One region of the Gelidimonas denitrificans genome, then DNA from elsewhere that is predicted to be linked to it. Evidence: predicted binding sites of a transcription regulator. Region 1 holds the regulator's gene; each other region holds the start of a gene.
What was found. Region 1 encodes sigma-54, which starts transcription at its own class of promoters, with help from an activator protein. Its sites were predicted from a motif close to TGGCANGNAANCTGCTTT; they were not measured.

Region 2: the regulator sigma-54 is predicted to act here: its motif matches at 5,120-5,137, upstream of FKCLFG_RS06140 (ammonium transporter).
Region 3: the regulator sigma-54 is predicted to act here: its motif matches at 2,723-2,740, upstream of FKCLFG_RS10950 (pilin).
Region 4: the regulator sigma-54 is predicted to act here: its motif matches at 5,597-5,614, upstream of adh (aldehyde dehydrogenase).

Annotation. Positions count from the first base shown of each region.
Region 1 is NZ_CM146350.1:210,219-218,012, reverse strand. It holds gene FKCLFG_RS01080 (KpsF/GutQ family sugar-phosphate isomerase) at 75-1,100, shown strand; gene FKCLFG_RS01075 (KdsC family phosphatase) at 1,100-1,645, shown strand; gene lptC (LPS export ABC transporter periplasmic protein LptC) at 1,642-2,238, shown strand; gene lptA (lipopolysaccharide transport periplasmic protein LptA) at 2,300-2,848, shown strand; gene lptB (LPS export ABC transporter ATP-binding protein) at 2,850-3,608, shown strand; gene FKCLFG_RS01055 (RNA polymerase factor sigma-54) at 3,643-5,115, shown strand; gene hpf (ribosome hibernation-promoting factor, HPF/YfiA family) at 5,222-5,587, shown strand; gene FKCLFG_RS01045 (enoyl-CoA hydratase/isomerase family protein) at 5,784-6,875, shown strand; gene FKCLFG_RS01040 (deoxyguanosinetriphosphate triphosphohydrolase) at 6,979-7,794, opposite strand, start outside.
Region 2 is NZ_CM146350.1:1,300,607-1,308,400, reverse strand. It holds gene FKCLFG_RS06160 (sodium:proton antiporter) at 1-906, opposite strand, end outside; gene FKCLFG_RS06155 (LutC/YkgG family protein) at 1,085-1,747, opposite strand; gene fdxA (ferredoxin FdxA) at 2,059-2,382, shown strand; gene FKCLFG_RS06145 (NAD(P)/FAD-dependent oxidoreductase) at 2,506-3,609, shown strand; gene FKCLFG_RS06140 (ammonium transporter) at 3,868-5,070, opposite strand; gene aat (leucyl/phenylalanyl-tRNA--protein transferase) at 5,250-6,059, shown strand; gene FKCLFG_RS06130 (arginyltransferase) at 6,056-6,793, shown strand; gene FKCLFG_RS06125 (quinone-dependent dihydroorotate dehydrogenase) at 6,832-7,794, shown strand, end outside.
Region 3 is NZ_CM146350.1:2,347,499-2,355,292, reverse strand. It holds gene sucD (succinate--CoA ligase subunit alpha) at 1-771, shown strand, start outside; gene FKCLFG_RS10960 (Stp1/IreP family PP2C-type Ser/Thr phosphatase) at 928-1,722, shown strand; gene FKCLFG_RS10955 (FHA domain-containing protein) at 1,762-2,445, shown strand; gene FKCLFG_RS10950 (pilin) at 2,795-3,241, shown strand; gene FKCLFG_RS10945 (hypothetical protein) at 3,461-3,724, opposite strand; gene FKCLFG_RS10940 (hypothetical protein) at 3,770-4,069, shown strand; gene argC (N-acetyl-gamma-glutamyl-phosphate reductase) at 4,334-5,371, shown strand; gene FKCLFG_RS10930 (DUF6776 family protein) at 5,469-6,152, shown strand; gene FKCLFG_RS10925 (bactofilin family protein) at 6,165-6,581, shown strand; gene erpA (iron-sulfur cluster insertion protein ErpA) at 6,635-6,985, shown strand; gene FKCLFG_RS10915 (anhydro-N-acetylmuramic acid kinase) at 7,157-7,794, opposite strand, start outside.
Region 4 is NZ_CM146350.1:3,087,839-3,095,632, reverse strand. It holds gene FKCLFG_RS14385 (TonB-dependent receptor family protein) at 1-1,219, opposite strand, end outside; gene FKCLFG_RS14380 (sigma-54-dependent Fis family transcriptional regulator) at 1,622-3,505, shown strand; gene FKCLFG_RS14375 (DUF779 domain-containing protein) at 3,514-3,900, opposite strand; gene adh (aldehyde dehydrogenase) at 4,007-5,527, opposite strand; gene FKCLFG_RS14365 (PhaM family polyhydroxyalkanoate granule multifunctional regulatory protein) at 6,026-6,691, opposite strand; gene FKCLFG_RS14360 (branched-chain amino acid ABC transporter substrate-binding protein) at 6,783-7,794, opposite strand, start outside.

The DNA of each region.
Region 1 (7,794 bases):
AAGTTGGCGCAGGGCAGACAGCTTTGTTGCCACTGGCAGGTTTTTTGCTTTGCTAATTCGATTATACTTTCAGTATGAATCAACCTACTGCAAAAAACTTGCCAACAGAATTCGGTCCCGCCCAGGCGCTGCGCGCGCTCGATTTGGCGCGTGAAACGCTGCAAATCGAAGCTGATGCGATATTGGCGCTTAAGGAGCGGCTGTGCGTCGATGACAACCGCATGGGCCGGGCTGTCGCTATTTTGTTCGCTTGCCGCGGTCGTGTGGTGGTGTCCGGGATGGGCAAATCCGGCCACATCGGCCGCAAGATCGCCTCGACCCTGGCCTCAACCGGCACTCCGGCTTTGTTCTTGCATCCGGGGGAAGCGGCGCACGGCGATCTCGGCATGGTGACCGCGCAGGATGTTTTCATTTCGATTTCCAATTCGGGCGAAGCGGCGGAACTGGTGGCTATCGTGCCGATCATCAAGCGCATGGGCGCCAAACACATCGCCATGACAGGCAATGATGCTTCCAGCCTAGCGCTGCTGTCCGATGTGCATCTGGACGTCCGGGTCGACCGGGAAGCCTGCCCGCTGAATCTGGCTCCGACCGCCAGCACCACCGCCACCTTGGCGCTGGGCGATGCGCTGGCGGTGGCGCTGCTGGATGCGCGCGGCTTCCGGGCCGAAGATTTTGCCCGCTCGCACCCTGGCGGCGCACTCGGCCGCCGCTTGCTGACCCGTGTGCGCGATGTCATGCGCAGCGGCGACGCGGTTCCGGCCATAACGGTCGACGCCACGTTGAGCGCCGCCCTGCTGGAAGTTTCCCGCAAAAGCATCGGCATGACCGCCGTGGTGGACGACGGGTTTCACGCCGTCGGCGTATTTACCGACGGCGATTTGCGGCGCCTGATCGAACATGTCCAGGATTTCAGCAAACTGCTGATCGCCGATGTGATGCACGCCAACCCGCGCACCATCGGCCCCGACCAGCTGGCGGTGGAAGCGGTTGAAATCATGGAACAATTCCGCATCAACCAGTTGCTGGTGGCCGACACTGACGGGGTCCTGATCGGGGCGCTGCATATCCACGACCTGACCCGCGCCAAGGTCATCTGATGACGCAGGACAATGACCGTATCGAACGCGCCCGGCAGCGCGCAGCCCAGGTCAGGTTGATGATCTTCGACGTCGACGGCGTCCTGACCGACGGCAGCCTGCACTTCGGCCCGGAAGGCGAAGTCATCAAGAGCTTCAACGTACTCGACGGCCACGGCATCAAGCTGTTGCAGCAATCGGGTGTAGCCACCGCCATCATCAGCGCGCGCCAGTCGGCCATCGTGGCGCGCCGCGCAACCGATCTGGGCATTGTGCATGTGCAGCAGGGCATTCATGACAAGCGGCACGCCTTCGAGCAACTGCTGGCGCAAACCGGAATCCCGATGCAATCCTGCGGCTTTATCGGCGATGATGTGATCGATCTGCCGATCCTGACCCGGGTAGGTTTTGCCGCCAGCGTGCCGAACGCCCACCCCGAAGTGCAGTGTCGGGTCCATTACGTGACGCAAGCCGGCGGCGGGCGCGGTGCGGCGCGCGAAATTTGCGACTTCATCCTGCGCGCGCAAGGCAATTACGAGGCGGCGCTGGCACCGTACCTGACATGAAAACCGCCGGCGCGACCTACCGCCTGCGCCTGATCGTAATCATTGCGCTGGGTATAGTCATGACGCTGGGCAGTTTCTGGGTGCTGGAAGTGATGCGCAAAAGCAGTATCGATAACGCACCGAATATTGCCCGCAGCGAGCCTGATTTCTATGTCGATAATTTTAAATTCATCCAACTCGCCAAAAACGGACAGCTACACTACAAGATGTCCGGCGACAGGCTCACCCACGAGCCACTGCATGACTCTTACCAAATCACGCAACCGGTCATCATCAACCCGGGCCAGGCACGCGCACCGATGACGATGCGCGCCGAAAGCGCAATCATCGAAGACAATAACAGCAAGATGCATCTGCACAAGAATGTGCGAATCGATCGCCCGGCCTCCGGCCAGAGCCAAGCCCTGCACCTCGAAACCGAATACCTGCTGCTGCTGCCCGACGAAGATGTGATGCAGTCGGACCAGCCGGTGAAAGTGCTGCTGGGCCAGTCCACGCTCTCGGGCAATGGCCTGTTTGCCAACAACGCCACCCGGGAATTGCGTGTAACGGGCAATGTGCGCGGCAGCCTCCCGGCATCGTCGGCGCATTGATGCTTATTGCACCGAGGCACCGAGCCTGCGGCAACCCACCCTCTTTGATAGGAATAGCGTTATGAAACGGTTTTTTCTGATGTCCCTGACGCTGGCCGGGATGATTTTTTCGGCGAGCGCGCTGGCCGAAAAAGCCGATGCAGACAAGCCGACCAACATTGAAGCCAACCAAATGGCTTACGATGATCTCAAGCAGATCAACACCTTCATCGGCAACGTGGTCTTAACGCGCGGCACGCTGCTGATGAAAGCAGGCAAGGTGGTCGTCACGACAGACCCGGCCGGCTATCAGTTCGCCACCTTGTACGGCGCACCGGGTGCAGTGGCAACCTTTCGCCAGAAGCGCGATGGCGGTCCCAACCTGTGGGTGGAAGGACAGGCAGAACGGATCGAATACGATACCAAGGCAGAAATAGCCAAATTGTTTTCGCACGCAAAGCTCAAGCGGCTCGATGGCAGCAAGACCATCGACGAAGTCGAAGGCGAATTCATTTCCTACAACAGCGGCAGCGAATTCTTCAACGTTACCAACAGCGCCAGCGGTGTCGGCACGCCGGGCAACGGGCGCATCAAGGTGACCATCCAGCCGCGTACTGTAAAGGGCCAATAAGATGAGCCAATCCAGTATCCCAGGCAGTACCCTGAGCGTGCGCGGCCTGCAAAAAAGTTACAGCAAACGGCTGGTCGTGCGCGACATCTCGCTGGAAGTAAAAAGCGGCGAAGTGGTCGGCTTGCTAGGCCCCAACGGGGCCGGCAAGACGACATCGTTTTACATGATCGTGGGTTTGGTGCCATCCGACGCCGGCACCATCGATCTCGACGGCGTCGACATTTCGCGCCTGCCGATCCATCGCCGCGCGTTACTCGGTCTGTCTTACCTGCCGCAGGAAGCCTCGGTTTTTCGTAAACTGACGGTCGAGGACAATATCCGTGCAGTACTGGAATTGCAAAAAGAAAATGGTAAAGCGCTCTCGAAAGCTGCCATTGAAGAACGCCTGAACAAGCTGCTGGCCGACTTGCAAATTGAAAAATTGCGCGAAAATCAGGCGCTGTCGCTTTCCGGCGGCGAACGCCGGCGGGTCGAGATCGCCCGGGCGCTGGGCACCAACCCGCGCTTCATCCTGCTCGATGAACCGTTTGCCGGGATCGACCCGATTGCCGTCATCGAGATTCAGCGCATCGTGCGTTTCCTCAAGGAGCGCGGCATCGGCGTGCTGATCACCGACCACAATGTGCGCGAAACCCTCGGCATCTGCGATCGTGCCTATATCATCAACCAGGGTGCCGTGCTGGCCAGCGGTCAGCCCGACGACATCATTGAAGATGCCTCGGTGCGGCGGGTGTACCTGGGCGAACATTTCCGCATGTGAAGATAAACCACCTGATGCGACAAGTCCTTTCGGTATGAAGCAATCACTCCAGCTGCGCACTTCGCAGCATCTTGCGCTGACGCCGCAGTTGCAGCAATCGATTCGCCTGCTGCAACTGTCGACGCTGGAGCTGCATCAGGAACTAGAACAGATTCTGTGCGACAACCCGCTGCTGGAACGGCTGGACGATCCGCTCGACCATTCGGTGCGTTTGCTGGCCGATGGCGTAATCAGCACCAGCCCTGCCACCACAGCCTCAACTGAAACCGATCCAGCCGGTACGCAAGGCGGCAGCGCCGCCGAAGCAGATGCCGGATTGGATACGCCCGATGCACAGACGGCCGCATCGGACTGGAGTTTTGACGATGTGGCGCGCACCAGCAAAGCGCCGGAAGACGACGACGGCCGGGCCCAGCTCGGCGCGCACGAATGCACTCTGCGCGAGCACCTGCTGGAGCAAGCCCATTTAAGCTTGCAGCAACAGCGCGACCGCGCGTTGCTGGAATTGCTGATCGATGCGCTCGATGACAATGGCTACCTGGAAGAGTCTCTTGACGCCATCCATGCTCGCTTGCCGCCCGAACTCGGTATCGAACCGGAAGATCTGACGTTCGCGCTGGCCCTGCTGCAAAGCTTCGACCCGGCCGGAGTTGGCGCGCGCAGCCCGTCGGAATGTCTGGCGCTGCAGATCCGCCACTTGCCTAAAGCGCCGTTCGTTACGCGCCGTCTGGCGCTGGCCATCGTCGAACAGCACCTGGCATTATTTGCGCAACGCGACTTTAACAAACTCAGAAAACTGCTCGATTGCGACGATGAAGATTTACGCGAAGCACAGACGCTAATCCGGCAATGCAACCCGCATCCGGGCGCCATTTTCGGCAGCGGCAGTGCCGACTATGTGGTACCCGACGTCATAGTCAGGCCCGGCAAAAATGGCTGGCAAGTCAGTTTGAACCATGAAGTCATGCCGCGCCTGCGGGTCAATGCGCTGTATGCCAACATCCTCAAGCAAGACAAGGGAAGCGGCTCGATGACGTCGCAGCTGCAGGAAGCGAAGTGGCTGATCAAAAATATGCGGCAGCGTTTCGATACGATTTTGCGGGTTGCACAAGCGATAGTCGAGCGGCAACGGAATTTTTTCAGCCACGGCGCAGTCGCCATGCGGCCTCTTGTCTTGCGTGAAATTGCTGATACACTAAACCTGCACGAGAGCACAATCTCCCGCGTCACCACCCAAAAATACATGCTCACACCGCATGGTATGTTTGAGTTGAAATACTTCTTCGGCAGCCATGTCGCCACCGAAACCGGAGGAGAAGCTTCCTCCACCGCAATCCGCGCACTCATCAAACAACTGATAGGAGCTGAACACCAGAAAACACCACTTTCCGACAGTAAAATCGCCGACATGCTGGGCGAGCAAGGTATGGTCATCGCTCGCCGTACCGTCGCAAAATACCGCGAAGCGCTCAAAATCCCACCTGTCAATTTGCGAAAGTCTTTGTAGTCCAGTCGTCTGAAGTCCTTGCAATGCAGTTGCTGTTGCTGCATTTTGGCTCTGGCCGGCCCACCAGGCCCGAGGCAGGCAGTGACAATTTCCATAGGAGTGCTTTATGAATCTCACCATCAGTGGACATCACCTCGAAGTAACCCCCGCCATTCGCGAATATGTACAATCCAAAGTCGAGCGCATTACGCGCCACTTCGATCATGTCATTGATATCGCGCTCATTCTGAGCGTTGACAAGCTCCCTGAAAAAGAAAAACGGCAGCGCGCTGAAATCAACCTGAATCTCAGCGGGAAAACGTTACACGCTGAAAGCGCGGACCAAAACCTGTACGCAGCCATTGATACGATGATCGACAAGCTCGACCGCCAGATCATCAAGCACAAAGGCAAGGTACAAGACCGCCCACACGATGCCATCAAGCACCTGGACGGAGAACCCGAGCTGCCGGAAGAATCCGCGGTTTCCTGAGAGGAGATACGCAGAGTCGAACAATTCGACTCGCAACAATCAAGGGCGCAAGATGCGCCCTTTTTGACACCTGATTAAAACTGATGCCAGATACGCGCAGTGCTTGCAACACTTGAAAAGAATTCCGAATTTTTGAGTGACATCAGTAGATAAAACTTACGTAAATTCACCATTCCAGCCAAGGCGCACCTTCACCATGACAGAACACGTTCACATTTCGACCGAAAACCAGATCGGCTGCATCACTCTGAATCGTCCCAAGGCGCTCAATTCCTTGTCGCTGGAGATGATCCGAACTATTACTGAAGTGCTGCTGGCGTGGCGCGCCGACACCGGCATCCACGCGGTGTTGATCCGCAGCAGCAGCGAAAAAGCTTTCTGCGCGGGCGGCGATATTCGATTCTTTTACGATATAGGCATCGCGACGCCGCGTGGCGGCAGCGCCTTGCTGGAAGATTTTTTCACCGAAGAATATGCGCTCAACCACCTGATCCATCACTATCCGAAACCGTATATCGCGCTGATGGATGGCGTGGTGATGGGCGGCGGCATGGGCGTGGCGCAAGCCGGCCCCGCCAGCCGGCTGCGCATCGTGACCGAACGCACCAAGATGGCGATGCCGGAAGTCAATATCGGCCTGTTCCCGGATGTTGGCAGCGGCTATTTTCTGTCGCGGTGTCCGGGGCAACTCGGCACCTATCTGGGCGTTACCGGCGACATCATCACAGCCGCAGACGCTTTGTACGCCGGCCTGGCCGATTTCTTCCTGCCGTCGGCGCAATTGGTGCGGCTAACAGACATGCTCCAGTCGGGCGACGATATCGATGTGCGAACGGCCATATGCGACTTCGCAGCCGGCTTCAACCACGGCATTGCGCCCGAGGCCAGCCTGCTGGCGGTCCATCGGGCCGCAATCGATCGCCATTTCGCACAGGATACAGTGCCGGCCATCATCAAATCGTTGGCGCAGGACGATGCGCCGTTCGCGCAACAGACCCTGGCCCTCATGCAAAAACGCTCGCCGCTGATGATGTGCGTGACGCTGGAGCAGCTCCGGCGCAGCGCCGCACTGAGCGTGGCCGATTGCCTGCGCATGGAGCGCACCATGGTGCGTCATTGCTTCGAGCAGGGCGAAGTCATCGAAGGGGTGCGGGCGCTGGTGGTGGACAAGGACAACGCGCCGCAGTGGAATCCGGCCACGCTGGCGGAGGTAACGCCGGACATGATCGCCGGCTTCTTCGCGCCGGTCTGGCCGCCGCATGCGCATCCGCTGCGAAGCCTCGCATAACCATTTAAAAACAGGGAGTATAGTTAAAAACAATGCATTTTCCGCATATTATATATGCGGAATTAAAAAATACCTGGAGGCGTATTTTTTAATGCTCCAATTATCAGAGTTCTTCCACCATGAATAAACGCCGATGTTCGCGCGTCGCATAACGGTCGGTCATGCCGGCAATATAGTCGGCAATTTTGCGCGCCTGCGCCTGCAAGTCGTTCTGCCCGGCAGGCAGGCGATGGTCCGGCGGCAGCAGGTTCGGCTCTTCCATGAAGGCTTCAAACAGCGCGGTAATGATGTGGCGCGCCTTGGTCGTCATGCGGTTGACCAGATAATGGCGGTACAGATTCTCATGCAGGAAATGCTTCATCAGGGCGGCGTCCTGGCGCATCTGGTCCGAAAACGCGATCAGCGTGCCGGCGCTGCGCACCGCGTCGATCGATGCCGGCTGCGCCTGCGCGATGCGGGCTTCGGAAGTCCGGATTAAATCGACGATCAACGCGTTGATCATGCGGCGCACCGTTTCATAGATCGCCCGCCGCCCGCTGATGCCGGGAAATACCGCTTCGACTTCGTGCCGGTGGCGCGCGAACAGATCGACTTCATCCAATTGTTCCACCGTCAGCAAGCCGGAGCGCAAGCCGTCATCGATATCGTGATTGTTATAAGCGATGGCGTCGGCCAGATCGACCAGCTGCGCCTCCAGCGACGGCTGCCTGCGGTCGATGAAACGCTGGCCGATGGCGCCAAGCTTGGCCGCATTTTCCAGTGAGCAATGCTTGAGAATTCCTTCACGGGTCTCGAAGGTCAGGTTCAAGCCATCGAAAGCGCCATACCGTTGTTCCAGCGCATCGACCACACGCAAGCTTTGCAGATTATGTTCAAAGCCGCCATAGCCCTGCATGCAGGCATTCAGCGCATCCTGGCC
Region 2 (7,794 bases), 1.1 Mb from region 1:
CGCTGTCTTTGGCGTGATGCCTAGCGAAATCAGGGTAATCGCCACCAATAACACATCGCGCAGTGCATTTTGCAATTCGATATGCGCGCCAAACACTGGGAAACTCACGCCCGATTTCCAAAATCCGCTCATCAGAACTGCAGCGATGATGGCTGCCAACAGTACAAAATTGACTTTACCCTCCAAACGGATGGCTGAATCCGTAGCCGGGTCTTGCAATTGCGGCAATTTTTCTTGGCCGATGCGGTAATAGTGACGGTCCAAAAAATAAAAAAATACCAGCAGTACGCCACAAACGAACAGGGTTTCCGGAAAAATATTCTTCAGGGTCCAGAAAAAATCAATCCCTTTCAGGAATCCCAAAAATAACGGCGGGTCACCCAAGGGCGTGAGCGAACCGCCTATATTGGAGACCAGGAAAATGAAAAATACGATGACATGAATCACATGCTTGCGGTTATCGTTGGCGCGAATCAACGGGCGAATCATCAACATCGAGGCGCCAGTAGTCCCCATAATGCTGGCTAGCAGCGTCCCCATCAGCAGCAATCCGGTATTGAGCATCGGCGTGCCATGCAGATTGCCACGCACACAAATACCGCCAGCCACCACGAACAGCGCAGTCAGCAAAATGATGAACGGAATATATTCATCGGTCAGTGCATGCATCAGCCCGGCCGTCGCCGTCGCGGGGCTGAGAAATACGATGCACGGCAGCAAGAAAGCCAGCGACCAGCCGATCACAATCTTGCCGAAATGGTGGTGCCAGAACTGGGGCGCCAGCAATGGCACAAACGCAATCGACAACAACATGCCGGCGAATGGGATGCCCCACCAGAGCGATAATTGACTGCCATCGATGGCGGATGCATGTGCCAAGCCCGGCAGTACCGTAAGCAGGCACATCAGAACACTGATGTTATTTTTGATACGCAATTGCAGTCTCCTTATGATTTATAGCTCCCGTTATTATCGCGTCAAATGAGAAAAACCCGTTTCCCACCGACAATTTCTGGTTCGATGGAGAACGGGCAGTAAAAAAGATCACGATAATACGGTTATTTGGCAATTGTGAATCCGGCAATCAGGCGTCCATCACCACGATCACATGTACGCGGTACGGACCGTGCGCTCCAAGGACAATAGTCTGCTCGATGTCGCCGGTGCGCGATGGCCCGGAAATGAAATTGGTTGCACGCGGCAACTCACCGCGTTCAGCGCGCACCAGAGCAAAAGCATCTTCCATATAAGCCACGATGCGCGAGGCCGGCAGAACCGCGATATGCGTTTCCGGCAGCAAACTGGCGGAGGCGTAGGTATCGGGGCCGGACAACAGCAATAGCGAACCGGTTTCGGCGACTGCACAGAAAGCGCCTGTGATGCCAACCAGATCTTCGTTGACGGGGGGACGGAACGCCAATTGGATTCCGGCCTGCGCCCATGCCAGCGCATCTAGCGACCTCCAGGCAATCGCCTGCTTGGCAATACCTAAATCGCCCAGATAAACGGCGACCGCCGCCGGCACTCCGGCCATGCTGGCAACTACGGCCACGGTATCCGACATGCGCAGTGCTTGCTCTTTAAAATGCGAGATCAGGTCATCCCCGATATGCGGCTGCGGTCCGCTCGGATGATGACGCAGATAATCCTGCACCGCATCGAGTTCGCCTTGGCTGGCTTGGTTTGATCGTTGCTGTGCTTTGCGGATGCGGCCAAAAATGGCCTGACGCGCTGCCGAAGTATCCATAATGCCTTCATCCCCAATATAAGAACTGGCAGTGTAGCCGAATCATTCTTCCAATATCGCTGATACCAACGTGATTTTATTTCAAACCGCAAAAGCAAATAATTCACGTATTCCCCACGCTAACAGGCTCCGGAATTTGCTTATAGGTATTTAGTCTAAAAGAGAAGTTTGTTATAACTGCCTGATTAACTTAAAATACAGGGCTTACCGCAGCTTGGCCGTTATTGCATACATATAGTAGCGTCCCGCTGGGAGCCCGATAGGACGCCCAGACGTGCGGCTGATTCAGCAAAATTACAGATAGGACTGCTATGACCCACGTTGTCACCGAATCCTGCATCCAGTGCCGTTACACGGACTGTGTGGATGTTTGCCCGGTAGATTGCTTCCGTGAAGGCCCGAATTTTCTCACCATTGATCCAGATGAGTGCATCGACTGCGCAGTGTGCGTTGCCGAATGCCCGGTCAATGCGATTTTTGCAGAAGAAGATGTTCCGGCAGATCAGCAGCAATTCATTAAAATCAATGTCGAGCTGGCACGCAAATGGCCCTCCATCACGAAGACCAAAAGCCCACTGGATATCGCCGAAGAGTGGAAAGACGTTAAGGATAAGTTACCGCTCCTCAAACGCTAAATGCGTTCATTCTATGGCGCATGTACGCAGATGCGCCAGTATTTACGCCAGGCTTGACGCCTGATTGGCTCGGGCCACAGCGTGGCGTTTTTGGACAACTGAAATGAAACAGGAACTAGAAGTATGAAAACCAGCGCCGGCACTATTGCCACGACCTCCGTACCGAATCAAACAATCTCCGGCAATACTCCGATCGAAACCGATGCCGTCATCGTCGGCGCCGGCCCGGTCGGATTATTCCAGGTGTTCGAACTGGGACTGCTGGAAATCAAGGCGCATGTGATCGATTCACTGCCTGTAGTTGGCGGTCAATGCGTCGAACTCTATCCTGACAAACCGATCTACGACATTCCGGCTGTTCCCATGTGTACCGGCCAGGAACTGACTGACAATTTGCTCAAGCAAATTGCACCGTTCGAACCGACTTTCCACTTGAATCAGGAAGTCACCGGTGTCGAAAGACGGGAAGACGGCCGCTTCAATCTGGAAACTTCAGCCGGCACCCTCTTCATCACCAAAACCATCTTTATTGCGGCCGGCGTTGGTTCGTTTCAGCCACGCACCCTGAAAGTGGACGGCATCGAACAGTTCGAAGGCACGCAGTTGTTCTATCGCGTCAAGAATCCAGCCAGCTTCCAAGGCAAGAATATCGTGATCTGCGGCGGCGGCGACTCCGCGCTGGACTGGGCGCTGAATCTGATCGGCAAGGCAGAATCGGTGGTCCTGATTCATCGCCGCGAAGACTTCCGCGCCGCGCCAGCCTCGGTTGCAAAGATGAAGCAACTATGCGAAGACTACGAAATGCAGTTTTTGGTTGGGCAAATTACCGGCATGGAAACCAAAGACGACAAGCTGTCGGAAATCAAGGTCACCTGTGCCGATGGTGTGACCCGCCGCCTGCCGCTGGATGATTTATTGGTGTTTTTCGGCCTGTCGCCGAAACTCGGGCCGATTGCCGAATGGGGTCTGGATATCGAGCGCAAGCAACTCAAAGTGGTCGATACTGAAAAATTCGAAACCAACGTACCGGGCATTTTTGCGGTCGGCGACATCAATACTTATCCAGGCAAGAAAAAATTGATCCTGTCTGGCTTCCACGAAGCCGCACTTGCTGCGTTCGGCGCTGCACCATACATCTTCCCAGAGAAGAAAATCCACATGCAATACACCACCACATCGCCGAAGCTGCACAAAATCCTCGGCGTCGAAAGCCCGATTTTCGACTAATTACCGTTTATTCAAGCTGAATTTGAATGGCCCTGTAGCGCAAAGATTGTCTGCGCTTCAGGGCCATTTTGCTTGGGAACGACTGTCATGCAACAGCCGGCGGCAAATGCAATGCATATACTACAATAGGTATTTTTAAGTTACGCAATAAAATATTGCTGCAATGGCATATAAATTTGCCATACTCCCTATAATTTTTATAAAAATGGAGCAGATAGCGATTTTTGTGGTGCTGTTCAATACCTGTTGTACGCCAGTCTACCAGCTGGATTCGCGCCCCGGTGTCGCACTGATCTTGTGGATGGCAAGGTCGGCGCCATCGAATTCCTGCTCCGGATCGAGCCGGATGCCGACGACTTTCCGCAATACCCAGTAAATCAGCAGCCCGCTGACAAAGGCGATGCTAATTCCCATCAGGGTGCCGAGTAGTTGCGACAGTATTGAGACGCCGCCGCGCCCGCCCAGTGATTGCAATCCAAAAATACCCGCTGCCAGACCGCCCCATGCGCCACACAAACCATGCAGCGGCCAGACACCCAGCACATCGTCGATTTTCCATTTGTTTTGGGTCAGCGTAAACATCCAGACGAAAATCCAGCCAGCGATGCCGCCAGTCACCAGCGCCCCCAAAGGATGCATCAGGTCCGAACCGGCGCAAACGGCAACCAGGCCGGCCAGCGGGCCGTTATACGCAAAACCCGGATCGTTTTTGCCCAGCAGCAAAGTTACCAGAGTACCGCCAACCATCGCCATCAGTGAATTGATCGCCACCAGTCCGTTCATCTGGTCCAGGGTTTGCGCGCTCATCACGTTGAAACCGAACCAGCCGATAGTCAAAATCCAGGCTCCCAGCGCCAGAAACGGAATGCTGGAGGGCGGATGCGCAGAGATTGCACCATCCTTTCCATAGCGCCCCCGACGCGCGCCGAGCAACAAAACCGCCGGCAACGCCACCCAGCCGCCAACCGCGTGCACTACGACCGAACCAGCGAAATCATGGAATTCGTAAGAAAACATCAGCTTCAGCCACGCCTGGATGCCGAAACGATGATTCCAGACAATGCCCTCGAAGAACGGATAGACAAAACCCACCAGCAAAGCGGTGGCAACCAGCTGCGGATGGAATTTGGCACGTTCGGCAATACCGCCCGATATGATCGCTGGAATTGCAGCAGCAAAGGTCAACAGAAAGAAAAACTTAACCAGATCAAAGCCATTCCTGGCCGAGAGCACTTCTGCACTGCTGAAAAAATTGACGCCATAGGCGACGCTGTAACCGACGAAAAAATAAGCAATGGTTGAAATCGCGAAATCAGCTAATATTTTAACTAGCGCGTTAACCTGATTTTTCTTGCGAACGGTTCCCAGCTCCAGAAAGGCAAAACCAGCATGCATCGCCAAAATCATGATGGCGCCAAGCAAGACAAATAATGCGTTGGCGCCATATTCATGCGCATTCATATAAAAGACTCCCCATAAAAGTGCATAAAAAAAATATTTGTGTATCTATAAAGCAAAAAACATTCCATTTTTATAAATTGAATAACCCATTGATTTAACTAGACTAAAGTTGGCGCATAATTATAAGAGGCGTTTTAACTAACATAATGCACTGATAATGTGCAGATAAAATCACCATAATGATTCCTTGGCTTGAGCCAGACTCCCCTTTTCCGGACATATCTACTGCACTTACCGCAGAAGACGGTGCTGCCGGTCTGCTCGCGGCAGGCGCGGATTTGTCGCCGCAACGTCTGCTGGACGCTTACCGGCGCGGGATATTTCCATGGTTTTCGCAGGGGCAACCGATCCTGTGGTGGAGTACCGATCCGCGCATGGTGTTAGAAACTGAAAGTTTCAAGATTTCCCGCAGCCTGCAAAAAACGCTCAAAAAAATCGACCGTGAGATACAAGCCGGCAGGCGCTGGGAGATTCGCTTCGACCACGCCTTTGAAGCAGTCATGCGAGCCTGCGCTGCACCGCGCAAGGATGGGCCTGGCACCTGGATTTCGGAGGAAATTATTCGCGGCTATGGCGCGTTGCACCGCCAGGGCTATGCGCACTCATCCGAGTTATGGCTGGACGGTCAACTGGTCGGCGGTGCTTATGGGGTGTGCATCGGACGCATGTTTTACGGCGAATCGATGTTCGCGCGCGTAACAGATGGCTCCAAGATCGCGCTCGCCTACCTGCTGCATTTCCTGAGAAAAAATGGCGTGTCGATGATCGACTGCCAGCAAGAAACAGCGCATCTGGCGTCACTAGGCGCAGCACCGATACCCAGAGCAGCATTCATCGCCCGGCTCATGGAATTAACCATACAGCCGCAGATTGCAAGATGGACGCCGATCCGATTGTTTGATACCGACAATATCGCCAATATCCCTCCTTCCACTGATGCTGCAAAGAGCAGCCTGACTCCCTCGTTACCGACGCTGGAAAATGCATGACGCACCTTAAAGAGCTGCCGTTTTCTACCTTGCAATTCTATGCAACGGCGCCTTATCCATGCAGTTACCTGGAACATCGTCAAGCCCGTTCGCAAGTCGCTACGCCTTCGCACCTGATCAACGCGGATGTATATTCGCAATTGGTTAAAAACGGCTTTCGGCGCAGCGGGGTTTTTACCTATCGGCCCAATTGCGACGGCTGTCGGGCTTGCGTTCCGGTGCGGATCAGGGCTCTTGAATTTACCCCCAAACGCAGCCAGCGGCGGGCTTGGGCCAAGCATCGGCACCTGAGCGTCTGGATCACCGATCTGGCGTATGCGCCTGAGCATTATGACCTGTATCTGCGTTACCAAACGGCACGACACGCTGGTGGCGGCATGGACCAGGACAGTCGCGACCAGTATGCGCAATTCCTGCTGCAAAGTAAGGTCAACACCCGACTGGTGGAATTTCGCGAGGCAGACGGCACGCTATGTATGGTCAGCATCATCGACGTGCTCGACGACGGCTTATCCTCGGTCTATACCTTCTATGAACCGGACCGGCGAGACGCCTCTTATGGCACCTACAACGTGCTGTGGCAAATCGAGCAAGCCAAGCAACTGGGGCTTACCTATATCTATTTAGGCTACTGGATTCGGGAAAGCCGAAAAATGGCTTACAAGATCAATTTTCAACCGTTGGAAGCGCTGCAGCAGGGAAAATGGGAACTGCTGGAACAACGGCCGCGCTAAAATACGCGCCAACCAACCCATTTTTCCTGCTTCCTGCCATGCCTGACAAAATTCTGTACGCCATCGCCCGCCCGCTGTTGTTCTCGCTTGATCCCGAAACCGCACACAACCTGACACTGTCCTGGCTGAAACGCGCCGCCGCTCTCGGCATCACTGGACTGCTCGCCAAGCCGCAGTCCGCCCCGAAGAGCGTGATGGGAATCACTTTCGCCAACCCGGTGGGCTTGGCCGCCGGATTAGACAAAGACGGCAGCGCTATCGACGGCCTGGCGGCGCTGGGCTTCGGCTCGATCGAGATTGGCACCGTCACGCCGCGAGCCCAGCCCGGCAACCCGAAGCCGCGCATGTTTCGTCTGCCGGCAGCGCACGCCATCATCAACCGCATGGGCTTCAATAACGGCGGCGTGGATGCGTTCGTCGCGAATGTGCAGGCATCGAAGTTCTATCAAAACAAGGAGGGCGTGCTGGGGCTGAACATCGGCAAAAATGCCGACACGCCAATCGAACGCGCCGCCGAGGATTATCTGCATTGTTTGCGAAAAGTCTATCCCTACGCCAGTTATGTCACCGTCAACATTTCTTCGCCCAACACCAAAAACCTGCGCCAGTTGCAAGGCGCCAGCGAACTCGACGCGTTACTATCGCAACTGAAACAGGAGCAACAGCGCCTGGCCGACCAGCATCGGCACTACGTCCCGATCGCACTGAAAATCGCGCCGGACATCGATAGCGAACAAATCAAAACCATCGCGCAAGCATTGCTGCGACACCAAATTGACGGCGTCATCGCCACCAACACCACCATCGCGCGCGACGCAGTCAAAGGCATCCGACATGGTGAGGAAGCCGGCGGCCTGTCTGGCGCGCCGGTATTTGCGCTGTCCAACAATGTGATCCGGGCGCTGAAGGCTGAATTGGGCAACGCGCTACCGATCATCGGCGTCGGCGGCATCTTTTCTGGCCAGGATGCCCAGGCAAAAATAAACGCAGGTGCCGCGCTG
Region 3 (7,794 bases), 1.5 Mb from region 1:
TTCGTAGCTGGCGTGCATCCGAAAAAAGCCGGCGAAGATTTCGAAGGCATCCCGATTTTTGGCAGCGTGTCCGACGCCAAAGCCGCTACCGGCGCGACAGTCTCCGTCATCTACGTACCGCCGGCAGGCGCAGCGGCAGCGATCTGGGAAGCGGTTGAAGCCGAACTCGATCTGGCCATCTGCATCACCGAAGGCATCCCGGTGCGCGACATGATGATCCTGAAAGACCGCATGGCAAAAGCCAACAGCAAAACGCTGCTGCTGGGCCCAAACTGCCCAGGTCTGATCACGCCGGACGAAATCAAGATCGGCATCATGCCAGGCCACATCCACAAGAAAGGCCGCATCGGCGTGGTGTCGCGCTCCGGCACGCTGACCTATGAGGCAGTCGGTCAACTGACCGCACTGGGCTTAGGTCAATCGTCGGCAGTCGGCATCGGCGGCGATCCGATCAATGGTCTGAAACACATCGACATCATGAAGATGTTCAATGACGATCCTGATACCGATGCGGTCATCATGATTGGCGAAATCGGCGGCCCGGACGAAGCCAACGCGGCTTACTGGATCAAGGAAAACATGAAGAAGCCAGTCGTGGTCTTCATCGCCGGCGTGACAGCACCTGCCGGCAAGCGCATGGGCCACGCCGGTGCGTTGATCTCCGGTGGCGCCGACACCGCGCAAGCCAAGCTCGACATCATGGAAGCCTGCGGCATCAAAACCACCAAAAACCCGTCGGAAATGGCGCGTTTGCTCAAGGCAATGCTGTAATTCATAGTTGCTGGAAGTAACGGAAATACCAACGGGAAGCTGCGGCTTCCCGTTCTGTTTTGGCTTTGCAAACAACGCAGTAAGACGCGACGCTATTGACACCCGATCGCCGCTTGGAAGATTATTGCTTCTAGCGCTTCTTAACTAACTGTTCCGATGACACCTGTACCAGCCCGCAGCAACCTCGAATTCGCCGCTTTGACCGATATCGGCCAGGTGCGCCGCCACAATGAAGACGCGGTCGCCATCAGTGAAGCCTGCGGCTTCGCGCTGCTGGCTGACGGCATGGGCGGGCATCTGGCCGGCGAAGTGGCCAGCGGCATGGCCGTGGCCATCATCCAACAGGCGCTGGAAGGCATTCTGCTGAACAACGCAAACACTGCACCGGACGAAGTGCGGCAGCATCTGCACGGCTGGATGCGGGATGCAATCGGTCTGGCCAACGCCCGCATCCTGCAGGCCGCCCACAGCCAAATCGGTTGCCGCGGCATGGGCACCACGCTGGTGCTGGCGCTGCAGTATGAAAACACGCTGTACGCCGCCCACGTCGGCGATTCGCGCTTGTACCGGCTGCGCGGGCGCACGCTGCAACAGCTGACCCGCGACCATTCGCTGCTGCAGGAGCGAATCACGGCCGGCCTGATTACGCCCGGGCAGGCGGCGCTGTCCAAAAACCGCAACATCATCACTCGTGCGCTGGGCGTCGATCCGCTGCTCGAAGCCGAACTGCACGACCACGATTTTCAACCTGGCGACATTGCGCTGTTATGTTCGGATGGCTTGACCGAAATGGTGCCGGACCAACAGATCGCCGGCCTGCTGGATGCCAACCGGTCCAACTTGCCGCACGCTTGCGCGCAACTGGTCGCCTGCGCCAATGCGCATGGCGGGCAGGATAATGTCTCGGTAGTTTTGATGAAGGCACGCGACAATCACGGCTACGCCCCATAATGGGCTACTAGGAATCAGATAGATCGCAGGAGAAACAGCATGGCCAAAATCATTCTCATGGCAGACGGCGCGGTATTGCAGGAAATGACGCTCTCGAAAGAGCGCATCACCATCGGACGCCGGCCCAGCAACGATATCGTCATCGACAACCTCGCCATCAGCGGCCAGCACGCCGTCATTACCACCATACAGGACGACTCCTTCCTCGAAGACCTGGGCAGCACCAATGGCACTCAGGTCAACGGCCAGCCGGTCAAAAAGCATTTCCTGCAAAATGGCGACGTCATCGAACTGGCCAGATACCGCATCAAATACCAGACCCAGGTCCAAGCGCAGCAGCGCGACAGCAGCGCAGCCAATCACTCCGATGCCAGCGACGCCGTCAACACCCTAACGCAAGTCATACCAGACGCACAAAACACGCAGGTCTACAACCCGTCTGAAACGCACGACGACGGCACCCGCCCAGCCAGCATTAAAATCATCAGCGGCACCAGCAGCGGCAAAGAAATGCACATCACCAAGGCGCTCACCACCATCGGCCGCCCCGGCATCCAGGTTGCCGTCATCACCCGCAGCCCGCAAGGCTACGCAATTACCCACATCGAAGGCGACCACCGGCCGACTGTCAACGGTCAAACCATAGGCGCCACAGCCCAAGCGCTGCAGGATGGCGACGTGCTCGACATTGCAGGGACCCAGATGCGGTTGATTCTCGGCTAATGTAATGCAAAATAAATACAATGCCGTGTATTTAAATTAATCGCTTTAAAGATATGCGCGAAATCACATATTTAATGGCATACCCCATGTTTATTTTATATGCGCCGGCCTCGCAACGCGCAGCGCAGCCAGCCAAAACCCGTGAAGCCTGCTTCGGGTGCTGTGACAATCTGACAATCCGTGCCGGGGCTGACAATTTTTGTCAGCCGGCGACAATAATATTCCTGTCGTGCACACTTTTTAAGCAGAAACCGCTGTAATCAGCCGCCTTTTGCGCTGGCACAACATTTGCTGATAGGTAAGCATGGCAGACCGACTGCCAGCATTGCTAACCACAGAGAGAAATAAAATGAAATCGATGAAAATGATGAAGAGCGCACAACGCGGTTTTACGCTGATCGAATTGATGATCGTTGTTGCGATTATCGGTATTTTGGCGGCGGTGGCTTTGCCTGCTTATAGTGACTATACGACTAAGGCTAAATTTTCTTCTATACCGACAGAGATTGATTCAGTGAAACTAGCAATTACAGAATGTCTGTCTTTGAATGCTGGTTCAAATGCTGCTTGTGATACGGCTACGGAACTTAATATTACTTTGCCGCCCTCATCAGCCAATCACGATGCTGTGACTATTACAGCAACTACAGCTGCAATTAACGCTACGGCAACCGCAACTGCAGGTGGTTCCACATTCGTCCTCACCCCAGCGATGACGGTAGGGGACTCAGTTGTAACCTGGACTCAATCTGGTACTTGTACCGCGAAGACGTCGACATCACCTAAGACTTGCTAGCCCACATAGCTCGCGTAGGGCGTAATAAGCGAAGCGCATTGCGCCGCATGGCCGGCAACACACAGAAACACCCGATTCGTCGGGTGTTTTTTCGTCTGCACCGATGCTTGCGCGAAATCACCGCAACACAGCTTGTTTGATTATGTGCCGCAACGCTGACGGCGCTTGTGGTTTGCGCATTCGGCGCAATGCGCTGCGCTTATTACGCCCTACCTAAACCTACGCCTCCGCCTTACCTAAGCCTACGCCGTCACCCAATTTTCCGACTTCCGCCATGCTTTTCCAGCACCCTTCATCCGTCATAATCTCGCGATCGAACGCCTTGCTGTCGTAAATAGTCAACAGCCCGACCGGGACTGCGCTTTGTCGCGCATCTTTTGCAAGATGTGATTGACTTTTTAGCTGATATTTATTAACAGCGCGTGCTATTTTACGCGATTTGTATTGCGAGTTATCAAAAGACTCATTGTTACAATTGTTCACAATTGGGTTACTTCAACCCCTAGTGAGAGAGTAAGAGGAGCCAGTATGAATATTCAAAATCTACCTGACCAAATTCAATACGCCCCTGATAACTTGTTGGCATCGGTCATCGGAAAACTCAATCTGAAAAACGACGCCGCTCTGTCACGTGCGCTGGAGGTGGCGCCGCCGATGATCAGCAAGATTCGCCACCGCAGGATACCGGTTGGTGCGTCACTGTTAATTCGGATGCATGAGGTTACCAATTTGAGCATCGCGGATCTGCGTTTGTTGATGGGCGACAGGCGCAACAAGTTTCGTATAAGCGACAAGCAGTTCAAGCCGCGTGACGCCCAGATCGGATAGCCTCGTGCTATGCCGATAAAATAAAATCCGGCTTGGGGCGTGAATGCCCCGGTTTTTTTAATACTGGGGCGTTTGTGCGCGATGCGCAGATCGCGGCGTGCGCAATAGCTATGCCTATGACCGGCCTGAATTCACTGCCGCACACCTGCCAGAGAACTGAAAAATGCATCTTTGCGGCTGTCCGGCTGCACTTCCCGGGTGATTGCGATGTAAGCTTCGGCTGTTAAAATATGAGCCCAAGTTCAAGCATTCCCAGGAAAAAACATGATTAAAGTCGGTATCGTCGGCGGTACGGGCTACACGGGCGTCGAGTTGTTGCGCCTGTTAGCGACGCACCCGGAAGTGCAGCTCACCGCCATTACTTCACGCAAGGAAAACGGCTTGCCGGTGGCGGACATGTATCCGTCGTTGCGCGGGCGCGTGTCGCTGGCGTTTTCGACGCCGGAAACAGCGCCTTTGAGCGAGTGCGATGTGGTGTTCTTCGCCACTCCGCACGGCGTCGCCATGGCGCAGACACCAGCGTTGCTGGATGCGGGTGTCAAGGTGATCGATCTGGCGGCCGATTTCCGGCTGCAGGATACCGCGCAATTCGAAAAATGGTATGGCATGCCGCATAGCTGCCCCGGCTTGCTGGCTGAAGCCGCTTATGGCTTGCCGGAACTGCACCGTGCGGCGATTGCGCGCGCGCGTATTGTCGGCAACCCCGGCTGTTATCCGACTACCATGCAACTCGGTTTTTATCCGTTGCTGAAGGCTGGCGTGGTCGATGCGTCGCACCTGATCGCCGATTGCAAATCCGGCGTCTCGGGCGCGGGCCGCAAGGCGGAAATCGGTTTCTTGTTCGCCGAAGCTAGCGACAACTTCAAGGCGTATGGCATTTCGGGCCATCGTCACAAGCCGGAAACGGTGGAGCAATTGCAGCGCATGACCACGGAAAAAGTCGGCTTGCTGTTTTCGCCGCATCTGGTGCCGATGATACGCGGCATGCATTCGACCCTGTACGCCCGCCTGACCAAAGAAATCGACAATCAAGCGCTGCAAGCGTTGTTCGAGGATGCCTACCGGGATGAGCCGTTCGTCGATGTGATGCCGTTCGGCAGCCATCCGGAAACTCGCTCCACCCGCGCTTCCAATATGCTGCGTCTGGCGCTGCACCGGCCCGACGGCGGCGATATGGTGGTGGTGCTGGTGGTGCAGGATAATCTGGTCAAGGGCGCATCCGGGCAAGCGGTGCAATGCATGAATCTGATGTTCAATGTGGCCGAGACGACGGGTTTGCTGCATGTGCCGGTATTGCCCTGAATTGATGCTTGAGGTGAGTGATTGATACAGCAATCCGGATCGCGTCCAGTTGAAGCGTAAGTTACGATCTCGGCGGCTGTCGGTGTCGGCCTCGAAGATGACCATCAAGCGTCAACTGCACTGGTCGTTGAAAACCCTGATTGCCGCAGTCGCAATCGGTCTGGCCGGCGTCATGGCCTTGCTGGCTTACGATCTGGGGCGCAGCTTCACCGGCTTTGATCCCGGTGCGTCGCGGCAGCGCATTGCCGAGCTGGAGCAACAAGTCCGGCAGTTGTCCAGCGAGCGCGAGCGCTTGTCGGCAATTGCCGATGCGGCCGATTCAAGCTTGAATATTGAGCGTTCGGCACAGCAGCAACTGGCGTTGCAGGTGAAGAATCTGAGCGCTGCCAATGCGCAGATGAAGGAAGACCTGGCTTTTTTCGAGAGTCTGCTGCCCACCGCAACGGGTCCGGCCGACATCAGCATTCGTCGCTTGACACTCGAAATGGCGCAGCCCGGTCAATTACGTTACCGCTTGCTGGCAATGCAGGGCGGCCGCGCTGTGCGTGATTTTTCAGGCACTTTGCAGTTGGCGGTGACGCTGTCGCTGGCGGGAAAGGAGTTAGTGCTGCTTTACCCGGAACAAAAATCGGCGCAAGCTGCCAAATTCAAGCTGCAATTCAAGCATTATCAGCGCATCGACGGGGTGCTGAAGTTGCCTGCCGGCGCAGTGGTAAAAACAGTCGAGGCGCGGGTGCTGGAGCAGGGCAAGATCTTGGCCCATCAGTCTGCCAATTTATAAAGGAAATGCAGGATGTTCAAACGTAAGCCCAGTAATACTATCGATTGCCTGATCGGCGTAACGACCACCATCGAGGGCGATATCCATTTTAAGGGCGGTTTGCGCATCGACGGCAAGATCAACGGCGACGTGATTGCGGAGCCCGGCCAGACCAGCATGCTGGTGGTTTCCGAGCTGGCCAGAATCACCGGCGAGGTGCGCGGCGCGCATCTGGTGATCAACGGCGAGATTATCGGCGCGGTGCATTCCACCGAGCTGCTTGAATTGCAGCCGAAAGCCCGCATAACTGGCGATGTGTTTTACAAAACCCTGGAAATGCATGGCGGCGCGCTGGTCGCCGGCAGACTGACGCACGGGCAACCGGCAGCAGAGTCAGTAGAGCAGCTAGCAGAAGAGCCAATACTTAAGCTTGCCGCGTCCAAAGCATGAGTTGCGGTGAACGTCTATAATCGCCTTATATTATTCCTTAGTAGGAGCTTGAAATGAATGCTGTTACCGAAATGCCTGCGCCGATAATTTTCACCGACAGCGCCGCACAAAAAGTCGCTGATCTGATAGCCGAAGAAGGCAATCCCGATCTGAAGCTGCGCGTATTCGTGCAGGGCGGCGGCTGCTCTGGCTTCCAGTACGGCTTCACTTTCGACGAAGTCGTCAATGAAGACGACACCACGATGTCCAAGAACGGGGTGCAGTTGCTGATCGATTCGATGAGCTACCAGTATCTGGTCGGGGCCGAGATCGATTATAAGGATGATCTGGAAGGTGCCCAGTTCGTGATCAAGAATCCGGGCGCCAGCAGCACCTGCGGTTGCGGTTCTTCGTTTTCTGCCTGAGTCTCTGCGCAGAACGCAAAAAGGACGCTTTCGCGTCCTTTTTTAATGTCCGAACGGTTTTTTATATTTTACGAATATCATGGGGTATAGCTTTAAACGCTGCTTTTTATGCATATAAATACTGCGTGTTATGAAAAAACATATGGCAGTACATATTCAAACACAATTGTTTCAGCGCGGGTAAAGCGCGCCCAGCACGCGCAATCCTTTGGCGCCGGTGACGGCTGGCAGGTTGCCGGGCTGGCGTTGCAGGAAGCGTTGCGCCAGCCATGCGAAAGCCAGCGCTTCGACTTGATTGGGCGCTACGCCAAGCGCCTCGGTTGACAGCACACGCGCGCTTTGTCCGCGCGCCCGCAATGCGGCGCTCAGTTGCGCCGCCAGTTGCGCATTGTAGGCGCCGCCGCCGCACAGATAGACTGCCGCCGCGCCATCGGCGTAGCGCGCAATGGCGTCGGCCAGAGAGTGGGCGGTGAACGCGGTCAGGGTCGCTTGCACGTCTGCCGCCGCCAAAGTAGGGAAAGCCTGCAGTTTGTCATCCAGCCATGCCAGATGGAACAGGTCGCGCCCGGTGCTCTTGGGCGGCGGCGCTGCCAGATACGGTTCCTGCAGCAGCACTTGCAATAGCCCGGCAATCACCGTGCCGCTGGCGGCCCAGGCGCCGTCGGCATCAAAAGGCAAACTCCGGTGGCGCGCGATCCATGCGTCGAGCAGCATATTCCCCGGACCGGTATCGAAGCCGGTAACGCGACCGCCGGCATTGCCACTATTGTCGAGTATGCTGATGTTGCTGATGCCGCCGATATTGGCCA
Region 4 (7,794 bases), 750 kb from region 1:
CGAACTGGTCGCCGATGAAATTCTCAAAGCCCTGGCGATCGTCGCTGGAGCGGCCATAGTCGAGGCCGACGGTGCTGGTGAAGCGGCCGTTGCCGAGCTGGCTTACGCCGGTCCAATGCAGGTCAACGCCGCCGAAGCTGCGGTTGAAATCGACCACGCCGCCGGAGTGGCTGGCAGGCGCCTGGAAGCCTTTGGAGAAAGCCTGGTACTGGATGACTTTGCGGTTGCCGGCATAGGCGGTCAACTGCACACTATCCGCGCCGAAGCGCCGCTCGTAAGTGACGCCTAGCTGTTGATGGTCGATGCTCTTGCGGGTGTTGTAACGTTCGGCAAAGGTGCGTTGCGGGTTCTGGGTATCGGTGGGGTCGATCTCGCCGGCGCGCGGATCGCGCTGGAAGGTGCCCCAACTTACGCCGAGCGGGTCCTGGGTATCGTGTTGCCACAACCCGTTGGCCACCACCATCAGGCGGCTGTCGGCATCGGGCTGGGTGGTGATTTTGGCGAAAGCCTGGTCGCGGGTGGCCGCGCTATGGGCGCGCGCGCCATCGGTGTGAAAGCGCGACGCATCCAGCACATAACCGACCGCGCCCGGTTTGCCCTGGGCGCTGAGATCGGTTTTCCAGCTGCCGTTGTTGCCGCCCAGCACGCTGGCCTCAACCGATGGCGCGCCTTGTCCTTCGCGGGTGAAAAGCTGGATCACGCCGCCCGCATGGTTGCCGTATAGAGCGGAAAAAGGGCCGCGCAATACTTCGATGCGTTCGGCCATGTCCAGGTTGAAGGTGGCGGCCTGACCCTGGCCGTCCGGCATGGTGGCGGGAATGCCGTCGGCGAGCAGGCGCACGCCGCGCACGCCGAAAGCGGATCGCGCGCCGAAACCGCGCGACGATATCTGCAAATCCTGGGCGTAATTCTGGCGATTCTGCACCACCAATCCGGGCACCGCCGCCAGCGCTTCGGACGCATTGACCCGGGCCTGACCTGCAGTGATCTGTTCCCGCTCCAGCACATCGACCGAGGCCGGCAGATCGAAACTGGAATGTTCGAACCGGCTGCCGGTCACCACGATGGGGGCGAGCGTCCTGACTGCGGCGGCAGGCAATTCGGCGCTGCTGTCGTCCGCGCTGGCAAGCGGCGCAAGGGCCGCGGCAATGGCCGCAAGCAAGGTCAGACGCAAAGAGCGGTGCAAAGGGCAGCGAAAGGGGCAGCAAAACGGTGGCATGGTTTGTCCAGCTCCATGGCAATGCAGTGGGTAGTTGAATTGCATTTTTCCACAGTGAAAATAAGCCATGTTGATGAAGCTCTGTCTTGCGGTAATCCGTGACGCATCCTTTGCGCAGCGCATTTTTAGTTTTTTAAACTGAGGACAAAAGAAATGCATAGCCATGCCATGCACTTTTTAGCCCGGGCAATGCGCGCTTTTGCATCTTTTTTGAACAAGTGCTACATTAAAAAACATAATGTCGATTATGCGTTTTCTGAATTTCACGACGCCATCTGATCATTCTTGTCAGAGACGAACAACGCCAGCATTGACATATTGATAAAAATTACTTCGGGACTCTCAGGGATGGCAAATATTAGTAAATCATTGGCGGGCACGCTTCCGGCCGGCAATATCTGCATGGCCATACAAAAATCACATCAGCGTTCGATTGCCTATGGACTTATGGAAAACGACAAGCCCGATTTCAATGCGCTTGCCGGTTCCGATTTATCGCTATTTGTGGAGCAGAATCAGGACCTGTACATCCATGCGTTGCCGGTGATGGAAACGCTGTACGAGCAAATTATCAATACCCACAACATGGTCATTCTGACCAACGTCAACGGCTTGATCATACATACGCTGGGCGACGACGATTTTCTGGCCAAAGCCGATCGGGTGGCGCTCAAGCCGGGAGTCGTCTGGTCGGAACAAAGCAAGGGCACGAACGCAATCGGCACCGCCATCGTGGAGCAAGCGCCGACCTTGATTCATGCCAACGAGCATTACCTGCGGACCAATCATTTTCTGACCTGCTCTGCCGCGCCGATTTTCGATTATCGCGGCAACGTCATTGGCGTTCTCGATGTCACTGGCGACCAGCGCAGTTTCCATAAGCACACGATGGCGCTGGTGCGCATGTCGGCGCAAATGATCGAGAATCAACTGTTTTCGTCCGCCTTTCAGGATGGCATCCTGCTGCATTTCAATACGCGCCCGGAGTTCATCGGCACCTTGATGGAGGGCATCGCTGCCTTCGCCCCGAACGGACGGTTTTTATCGGCCAATCGCAGCGGCCTGTTTCAGCTTGGCTTGTCGCTTTCCGCGTTGCATTCGCATACCTTCAGTTCACTGTTCGGCCTGCCGGTGTCGGCGCTGTTTGACCATTACCGCACGGCGGCTCCGGACTTGTTGAACCTGTGCCTGCATAACGGCATGCGCGTATATGGCCGGGCCCAATTGCGCCTGGCCCATAGCGCATTTCAGCATACTTCCAATGCGATGCCGCAGCCCGACAGCGCAGCGCTGCCAGGCAGCCAGCAAAATTCCTCTCAGGCAACGCGTCGGTTGTCGGGCTTGCGCTATCTGAATACCGGCGACCCGCAAATTGCAGCGGTAATCGAAAAAGTTACCAAAGTGCTGGGGCGCGATATTCCGATTTTGGTGATGGGCGAGACCGGAACTGGCAAGGAATTGTTGGCCCAGGCGATCCATAACGATTCTCCGCGCGCGAAAGGCGCTTTCGTCGCGGTTAATTGCGCGTCCATTCCGGAAACCTTGATCGAGTCGGAGCTATTCGGTTATGAGGAGGGCGCTTTTACAGGCGCGCGTAAAAAAGGCAGCCTCGGCAAAATTCTGCAAGCCAATGGCGGCACCTTGTTTCTGGATGAAATCGGCGACATGCCGCTCAGTTTGCAAGCCCGCTTGTTGCGCGTATTGCAAGAGCGGATGGTCACGCCATTGGGCAGCGCCAAATCGATTCCGGTCAATGTGGAACTGATTTGCGCCACCAACAAGAATTTGCGGGAACAGATTGCAAAAGGGGAGTTTCGCGAAGATTTGTATTACCGTTTAAACGGATTGGTCGTCAAATTGCCGCCGATACGCGAGCGCACCGATCTCGAAACGGTGATCAACAGGGTGCTCGCGCTGGCGTCGAACACCGTGGCGTACTCGGTGGCGCCGGGCATCATGCAGTTGTTCAAACAGCATAATTGGCCAGGGAATTTTCGCCAGTTGACCAATCTGCTGCGCACCGCAATTGTGATGGCCGAGGATTGCCATGAAATTCGCAAAGAGCATCTTCCTGACGATTTTTTTGAAGATATCGCATTGACAGAAAATCGTGTAAATATTGAAGGCGCCAGCCAATTTTTTGCCAGTGGAACCAACCTCGAACAGATGGAAATTTCAGTGATTCAGAGATCGCTGGAAAGCCACCACGGCAATGTTTCCGCCACTGCGCGGGCGCTGGGAGTCTCCCGCAACACCGTCTATCGCAAGACTTCCGCGCCCAAATAATACGGTTCTCAGGTCTTGCCCTGTTTTTCCAGGATCGCACATTCGGCATCGGTGAATAGACGCGAGCGCGTCAGAAAGCGTTGGCCTGAACCGTTTTCCAGTGAAAACATGCCGCCGTTGCCATTCACCACATCGATGATGAGTTGGGTGTGCTTCCAGTATTCGAACTGTTCGGCGCCCATATAAAACGGTGTGCTGTGCAGCGCACCGAGGTTACCCAAATGAACATCGGTGTCGCTAATCGCGAATTCACCTGCGGGATAGCACATCGGGGCGCTACCGTCACAGCAGCCGCCGGATTGAAAAAACATCAGCGGCCCGTGTTTTTGATGCAGCGTTTGCAGCAAATCCAGCGTCGCCTGGGTTGCCGTCACGCGGAGGATTGTGTGGGTCATATATTGACTCCAATGTAGGTTGGGTTAGCGCAGCGTAACCCGACATTCACAGCCGCAAATGTCGGGTTGCGCGATAAAGCCGCTCACCCAACCTACAAAAAAAGGCTTAAAAGAAGCCGAGCGCTTTCGGGCTATAGCTGACCAGCAAGTTTTTAGTTTGTTGGTAATGATCCAGCATCATCTTGTGGTTTTCGCGGCCAAAACCGGACTGTTTGTAACCGCCGAACGCAGCATGGGCTGGGTACAGGTGATAGCAGTTGGTCCAGACGCGGCCGGCCTGAATTGCGCGGCCGACGCGGAAGGCGCGCGAACCGTCGCGGGTCCACAAGCCGGCGCCCAAACCGAACATGGTGTCATTGGCGATTTCCAGCGCTTCTGCTTCATCCTTGAAAGTAGTGACCGATACCACTGGGCCAAAAATTTCTTCCTGGAAGATGCGCATCTTGTTGTTGCCGTGGAATATCGTCGGCTTGATGTAATAGCCGCCGGCCAGATCGCCGCCCAGATCGCAACGCTCGCCGCCGAGCAGCTTGTCGGCGCCTTCCTGGGTGCCGATGTCCATGTAGGACATGATCTTATCCATCTGCTCTTGCGAAGTCTGGGCCCCCATCATCGTAGTTGCATCGAGCGGATTGCCTTGCTTGATGGCCGCCACGCGTTTTAGCGCGCGTTCCATGAATTTTTCATAGATCGATTCCTGGATCAATACCCGCGATGGGCAAGTGCAGACTTCGCCCTGGTTCACCGCAAACATCGCGAAACCTTCCAGGCATTTGTCGAAGAACTCATCGTCCTGATCCATCACGTCGGCAAAGAAGATGTTGGGCGATTTGCCGCCCAGTTCCAGGCTCACCGGGATCAGATTTTGCGCAGCGTATTGCATGATCAGGCGGCCGGTGCCGGTCTCGCCGGTAAAGGCGATTTTGGCGATGCGCTTGCTCGATGCCAGCGGCTTGCCGGCTTCCAGGCCAAAGCCATTGACGATGTTGACCACACCGGCAGGCAGCAGATCCTGGATCAGTTCCATCAACACCAGGATGGATGCCGGGGTTTGCTCGGCGGGTTTCATCACCACGCAGTTGCCGGCGGCCAGCGCGGGCGCCAGTTTCCAGACCGCCATCAGAATCGGGAAATTCCACGGAATGATCTGGCCGACCACGCCGAGCGGCTCATGGAAGTGGTACGCATAGGTTTCGGAATCGATCTGCGAAACGCTGCCTTCCTGGGCCCGGATGCAACCGGCAAAGTAGCGGAAATGGTCAATCGCCAGCGGGATATCGACATTCATGGTTTCGCGAATCGGCTTGCCGTTGTCGATGGTTTCGGCAGTGGCGATCAATTCCAGATTGGCTTCCATCCGGTCGGCGACTTTGTTGAGGATGTTGGCGCGCTCGGCTGGCGAAATTTTGCCCCAGGCATCTTTGGCGGCATGGGCTGCATCGAGCGCCAGTTCGACGTCTTCTGCGGTGGAGCGGGCGATTTCGCAGAATGGCTGGCCGGTAATCGGCGTGATATTGGCGAAGTATTCACCGTTGACCGGCGCTACGAATTTGCCGCCGATGAAATTGTCATAGCGTTGTTTGAATGGATTTTTTACGCCTAATTTGCTGATGTCTGCGAGATTCATGTCGTCCTCTTTCCCAAAGTGATTATGTCGATTGTTATTTGCAACAAGTGCATCGTGCACATGACTGTTAGTGCAATCGCCATGCCAGCTTGGTTTTTTCGATAAAAACCCGGGAATGGCGCGTCACTTGGGGCTTCAGCACTGTTCCGGTAAGTCGGAGAAGGTCGAATTGCTGTTTATGATTTTATGTAAAGTGATTGTTTTTTGAACAGTGTGAGAGCGACTGTTGCAAATTGTTCCAGTGCCGGGCTTTGGAAACAGTCGATGGACAATTCGCTCGTAATGCATGATGGCGCGCTCGCATCCGGCTCTCGCCGGATGGTGCGGAATTTCTATGATTTGTGCGGGAGTATCACGAAAAAACGTGCTTTTCACGCTTTATTTCAGTGCGGCATGAAATATACAAGGACTTGTATGTTTCATGCCGCAAAAAATCGGCGCAGCAAGCGGGGGCGGCCGTAAGCCGCGCTGCTTATTGTTGGTCTGTTGGTCTGCCGGTCAGGCTTTGGACGCTGGCTTGCGCTTGGGAGCGGCAGGCGCAGGTTTTGCTGCTGCCGGTTTTGACGTAGCTTTGGCGACGGGTTTGTGCGGCGCGGCTGGGGTTTTTGGCGTTGCGGCAACGCTGGCGGCTTTAGTCTCCGGCTCGACGATTGCACTGCTGACCGCTTGCTTGAACTGATTCTGCAGGATGTCCCACCATGCGGCCGGGCTGGCCATCTGGGCGGCCAGTTCCGACGGCGCGCTCACCGTCGCCTTTGGCGCTGGCGGTGCTGGCGGTGCTGGCGGCGTAGGCGGAACGATGGCGGGCGCAGCCGGGCTGGTGTTCCCGGATTGCAGCGCGGACCAGAATGCGCTGGTATCGAATTTTTCTTCGGTGCTGCTATTGACTGCCGTCTGGAAGGCGCTGCTCATCGATTGCAATGTGCCGATGGTGGCGCGCTGCACTTCCATGGTCTGGATCGTATTGCGCAACATGGTCATGTTGACGTTGAGCCAGGTTTCGACCGCCTTCAGGTCGGCTATTTTCTGCTCCAGTTCTTCCACCGACAAGGTCGGCGCTACCATCGCCGGCATGCCGGGAACGCTCATGCCGCCCCATAGTTTCTTGACGAAATCGAGCGTATCGGTCATCGGTCCTGCGCCAAACATATTACCTTGGGTCATGATTGTTCTCCGTTATGTAAATGATCAGCGTAGCAGATATCAGCGCCTTGCGGCAGGCAAACGACGCATGTTTGCGCGGCTGGTTTTAGCTTCAATGCGGGCGCGCCATGCGGCAGCTGGTCGGCAATGCGGTGGCCGGGCCGCTCAGGTAAAGCTCGGTCTTGAAGCCGAAACCGCTGCCTTCGTTGTCAAAGCGGATGCCGCTGCCGGCCAGTTTTTGCATCACCGACACATACAGCGGCTGGATCAGCTGGTGGTCGGATGCGCGCATGGTGGCGTTATGGAACGCATTGGCAAAGCGCGCCCCTTCGAGCGCTCTTGCCACCGCTGTGGCCTCGGTGCTGTGGGCTTTTTCGATGGCGTTGGCCAGCATCTCAATCATCAGGTGCATGCGCAAAAAGACGTAATCGTCTTCCGGTTGCGGATAGCGCTGTCGGAATGCCTGATAAAACTGATCGGATGCCGATTTTTTGCCGCCGCTGCCGGCGTTCGGATGCCACTCGGCCACCGCGCGCACGCTGCCCACGCCCGCTTCGCCGATGGCTGCCGGCGCGCCCAGGCCGTTGCCGTAGAAGGTATAAAACTTCACGTTCAGGCCGGATTCGCGGGCCGACTTGACCAGCAGGGTCAGGTCATTGCCCCAGTTGCCGGTGATCACGGTGTCGGCACCGCTGGCCTTGATTTTGGCGATATAGGGAGCGAAATCCTTGATCTTGCCGATCGGATGCAGCAGCTCGCCGGCGATCTCGATGTCGGGCCGTTTTACGCGCAACTGGCTGCGCGCCGCCTGCGCCACCAGGCGGCCGAAGCTGTAATCCTGGCCGATCAGATACACCCGCCGGGCGCGGCTATCGGTCTTGATGACTTCGGTCAGCGCATGCATGCGCATGTCGGCGCTGGCATCGAAGCGGAAGTGCCAGAAACTGCATTTTTCATTGGTCAGGGCCGGATCGACGGCGGAATAATTCAAGAACAGCACGCGCTGCTCCGGCGCCCGTTGGTTATGCTTGTTGATGGCATCGACCAAGGCCAGCGCCACCGCCGAGCTGTTGCCCTGGATGATGAAGGGAATGCCTAAATCGGTGGCGCGCCTGAATTCGACC